Regions from separate parts of the Enterocloster bolteae genome, predicted to be linked through region 2. Evidence: riboswitches for the same ligand, from Rfam matches in the RefSeq annotation. Region 2 holds a riboswitch; the other holds the start of a gene.

Region 1 (2,409 bases), 3.1 Mb from region 2:
TCTTCTTAAATACTATGGCTCCCACGATTCCAGCCAGGGTACCGCTGATGGCAGCCAGCAGCAGCGCCATAAGTACCTTTAACGGCGGATTGAAGGCAAAGGGCGCCAGCAGTCCGGGTATGGGAGATGCTGTTCCCGGGGCATTGTTGATAATGCCCAGGAATGCGGCGGCCACTCCCGAAAAGCCTCCCCCGAAAAAGTTGGAACAATAAATCGGTATGGGGTGCTTTGTTATGATATGGGCCTGTGTCAGCGGCTCCATCATAACAGCTGCCACGTTGCTGTTATCCCCGAAGTGGAGCATTTTAAAGATGACACCATTGGTAAAGGAACCGCCGAAGCAGGCAATAGCTGCAATACCCATGGGCAGTCCTGTAAGTCCCAGCATGGCGGTAAGAGCCATGGAACTGAGGGGAGACGTACAAATCATCTTGATAACCCCTCCCAGCAGAAGTCCCATGAGAATGGGCGACTGCTCTGTAGCTGCCGAAATCATGCCGCCGATGTGCGCCAGGGCTGCATTCACAGCCGGATCCACCAGGAAGGCGATGAATCTGGCAATCGGTGCAATCATGAGAGCACCCAGCACGGAATCCAGGCCCGGCGGAAGGTGTTTCTCAATAAACGGCGCAATGAAGCCAATTGCATATCCTGCGATAAATCCCGGAAGGATGCCGTATCCTCCCAGAGCAACACCGGCAACTACTGCAAATACGGGATTCACTCCCATGCCTATCGGTACCATAATTGCCGCTGCCACGCCGCCCATGTTGCCCGATATGGTGCCCGTTTCCCCAAGGAATGCCAGGTGAAGCAAATCTCCGGATATGTACCTGTGGACAGCCTCCACAAGGAAAGTTGCAACTGCTGCATTGGCCATTCCCGACATGGCCGCTGAACCTTTGGGCGCCTTCATACTGAAAAGTGAGAAAGCTGCCAGCGTCAATAATAGTAATCCTAACCCCGTAATAATTGTCATAAATCTACGTTCCTCCTGTTTTTTGCTCTCCGCAGATATGCTTGGCCGCTTTCCACCACAGACCGCCGTTACCGCTGTGATAGCTCTTAAGCTAAGGTATATCCTTGGTAGAGTTTTCGCAATGCAGGTAACGAAGAAGTCCCCAAAATTGCAAAAAAACAGAGACAGACATAAACGTAGCGTAGATGTCTGCCTCTGTCCTTTTACCTGAAAGTTTCCCTGACGCGGTTGCTGCTATGCCGCCGGTTGCTTCATCGGTATTCACATTTTAGTGACCTTCTCCAGAGTCCCGTCCGAATTCGATTCTTTTGCCTGAGAGTTTGCGCATCCCCTTCGGCGTTACCTGGCGGTAATCTCTCCCGAATTCATCAACCGGTCTGTCATTAACTTTGTTTATATTTTAACATCAAACATAGAAAAAAGCAATAGAATTATGTTCAGTTTATTTCTTTTTCACAAAAAACATACCGTTTTTTTATGCATACGGCACAATTTTTTTCACAATAAATGACAGAAAATAAACATATGTCCATTTACTCTCTTCCATTCCCAAAATAATTGTAAAATACAGGAAGGGGGATTTTATTTTTTTTCTGTACGCGCCTTCAAAAATCAATCCAGAAGATTGGTCATACTCTTTAAACTGATAGCCAGAGTGGATGTATTGTGGAGCATAGCTGATGCGGCCGGGGTTATGACGCCTCCCACTCCCAGAAGAATAAGACCCAGGTTGAATCCGATAACAAACCTGTAGTTCCGGTCAATCCGGTCCATGAGTGCCCGGCTGATAGCCCTCAGTGTCACCAGTTGGAACAGGTTGTCCTCCGAGATGGTGATATCTGCTATCTCCCTGGCAATCTCAGCCCCTTCGCTGATGGCAATTCCCGCGTCAGCAGCCGACAGGGCCGGCGAATCATTGATTCCGTCGCCAATCATAATAACCTTGCGGCCCTTTTTCTTTTCTTCGTCCACGAACCGGGCCTTGTCCTCGGGAAGGACCTCCGAATAATACTCGTCCACTCCCACCCGTCCGGCAACAGCGGCGGCTGTGCGCTCACTGTCTCCTGTCATCATGACAATCTTGGTGATTCCCTGCCTGTGAAGGGCGGCGATGACCGCATCCGCCTCATCCCTCAGAGGGTCCTCAATGCAGATAACGGCTGCCAGACTTCCTCCGATGGCCAGGTAGAGGTGGGAATATTCCACGGGAAGGCTGTCAAATACCGTTCTCTTATCCTCCGGTATCCTGCACCCCTCATCTTCAAACACAAAGTGATAGCTTCCAATCACCACCCTTTCATCTCCCACATAGGTGGCAATGCCGTGTGCTACAATATAATCCACCCTGGAATGCATCTCCTTGTGGACCAGCCCCCGCTTCACTGCCTCATTTACCACAGCCTTAGCCATGGAGTGGGGGAAATGCTCCT
Region 2 (2,409 bases):
TGATTTCAGCCACTGCAGCCGTCATTACACAGATACCGGCCTCGGTTATGGATGCCGGATATGCAACCACCACAGCGGCCTCCATCGCCTCCTTGTACCTGTTTATTGCCATTCCCGGAAAATTGGTACTGGGACATATTTATGACAGGTATGGTGTGAAGGCAGGAATACTATTTGGAAATACCATGTTTTTTCTTTCCGTTATTTGTTTGATATTTATTAAACATCAGCCCTTCCTGTACCTGATGGCAATTTTGTTTGGATTCGGGACCTGTATAGGAACTGTAAGCGCTCCGGTTATCACCAGCGGCATCTTCGGCACAAAACATTACGCAGAAATCTATGGATTCCTGAGTCTGTTTCCCAGCGTGGGATACGCCCTGGGCGGCCCTCTGATTGCGTCAGCCTATGATTTGACAGGCTCATACAACATTGCCTGGATTATTGTGGCAGCCCTGTCCATCGTCATGACGGCATTTCTTTTGTACTCCTACAGGGTCAGCCGCGTGTGCATAAAGGAGCAGGAAAAAACTGCTGATAGGGCAAAAAACACAATGCAATAACGGCAAAATGCGTTAAAAATTAAACACATTTTACCTATTGACTGAAAATATTAAGTGTGATACTATGACATTAGCACAAAGCAGAATCATATAGAAATGCTTTTGTTGACAATTTTATATAATCGGATGATGGATTCGGGAGAGACTGCACAGGCAGCGCCGAAGGGGAAGCGAAGAACTCTCAGGCAAAAGAACCGGATACTGGACGAAACTCTGGAAAGCGATAGCACCGACGAAGCCAAATCTTTCAGGTACAAAGACAGAGCGCATGAACATTATTTGTTCGTGCGCTTTTTTTGATATCCGGGTCATGGATACAGGGCATGTGTGTATACGGGCCTCCTTCAAAAAAAGCGCGCGGTACAAACAGGGAGGTGGTATGGTTTCGGAGGCGGAAACAGGGCATATGGATGTGTTTGTGATGAAGGGCATATGGATATGTCCGTGATGAAAAATAAAAAGGAGGATATGAACCAATGGTTGAACAGGTAATGGATTTTATTGAAGGATATGACAAGGAGATAGGGGAGGCAATCAAGGCGGAGTGCGGACGCCAGAGAAGGAATCTGGAGCTGATTGCTTCCGAGAACATTGTGTCGGAGCCCGTGATGGCTGCCATGGGAACGGTTCTCACCAACAAATACGCAGAAGGATATTCAGGAAAACGCTATTACGGCGGATGTGAGTTTGTGGACGTGGTGGAGACCATTGCCATTGAACGGGCAAAGAAGCTGTTTGGATGCGACTATGTGAATGTACAGCCTCATTCCGGAGCCCAGGCCAACATGGCTGTGTTCGTAGCCATGTTAAAGCCGGGCGACACGGTTATGGGCATGAACCTGGACCACGGCGGCCATCTGACACACGGAAGCCCTGTGAATTTCTCAGGACTGTACTTCAACATTGTGCCCTACGGCGTCAATGAGGATGGGTACATTGATTATGACAAACTGGAGGAAACAGCAGTTGCCTCCAAGCCGAAACTTATCATCGCAGGGGCCAGCGCCTACTGCCGGACCATTGATTTTAAGCGGTTCAGAGAAGTGGCCGACAAGGTGGGAGCTTACCTGATGGTGGATATGGCTCACATCGCCGGGCTGGTGGCGGCAGGTGTGCATCCCAGTCCCATTCCATATGCGGACGTGGTAACCACAACGACCCACAAGACCTTAAGGGGTCCAAGGGGCGGCATGATTCTGGCCAACCAGGCAGTGGCAGACAAATTCAATTTCAATAAGGCCATTTTCCCGGGAATCCAGGGCGGACCTTTGGAGCATGTCATTGCAGCCAAGGCAGTCTGCTTCGGTGAGGCGCTGCGGCCGGAGTTCAAGGCTTACCAGGAGCAGGTGGTTAAGAACGCAGCAGCCCTGGCGGCAGCTCTTAAAAGGCAGGGTTTTAACATTCTCACAGGAGGAACAGATAACCACCTGATGCTGGTGGACCTGAGGGGAATGGACGTATCCGGCAAGGAACTTCAAAACCGCTGCGACCAGGTATACATCACTCTGAATAAGAACACGGTTCCCAATGATCCCAGAAGCCCCTTTGTCACCTCGGGCGTGCGCATCGGAACACCGGCAGTCACCTCCAGGGGACTGAAGGAAGAAGATATGGAAAAGATTGCTGAGTGCATCTGGCTGGCAGCCACTGATTTTGAGGCTAAGGCTGATTATATCAGAGGCGAGGTTGACAAAATCTGCGGTAAATATCCGCTGTACCAGTAAGCTGCCGGGAAACTGGAAATGAGACGAAGCAGTTGGGGAACTGTTGAGATACAACCATAGAATATGGAAAAAAGGAGCAGAGAATATGGAATTAAAGACACCGCTGTATGACATGCATGTAA

Evidence for each region. Region 2 has a riboswitch for glycine ahead of glyA (serine hydroxymethyltransferase). Riboswitches for the same ligand answer to the same signal wherever they lie in the genome.
Region 1: another riboswitch for glycine. It lies ahead of CGC65_RS25120 (PTS sugar transporter subunit IIC); the one in region 2 lies ahead of glyA (serine hydroxymethyltransferase).

What each region holds. Positions count from the first base shown of each region.
Region 1 is NZ_CP022464.2:5,429,606-5,432,014, forward strand. It holds gene CGC65_RS25120 (PTS sugar transporter subunit IIC) at 1-979, opposite strand, end outside; glycine riboswitch at 1,171-1,268, opposite strand; glycine riboswitch at 1,270-1,351, opposite strand; gene CGC65_RS25125 (heavy metal translocating P-type ATPase) at 1,592-2,409, opposite strand, start outside.
Region 2 is NZ_CP022464.2:2,284,222-2,286,630, forward strand. It holds gene CGC65_RS10715 (MFS transporter) at 1-563, shown strand, start outside; glycine riboswitch at 690-770, shown strand; gene glyA (serine hydroxymethyltransferase) at 1,040-2,287, shown strand; gene gcvT (glycine cleavage system aminomethyltransferase GcvT) at 2,373-2,409, shown strand, end outside.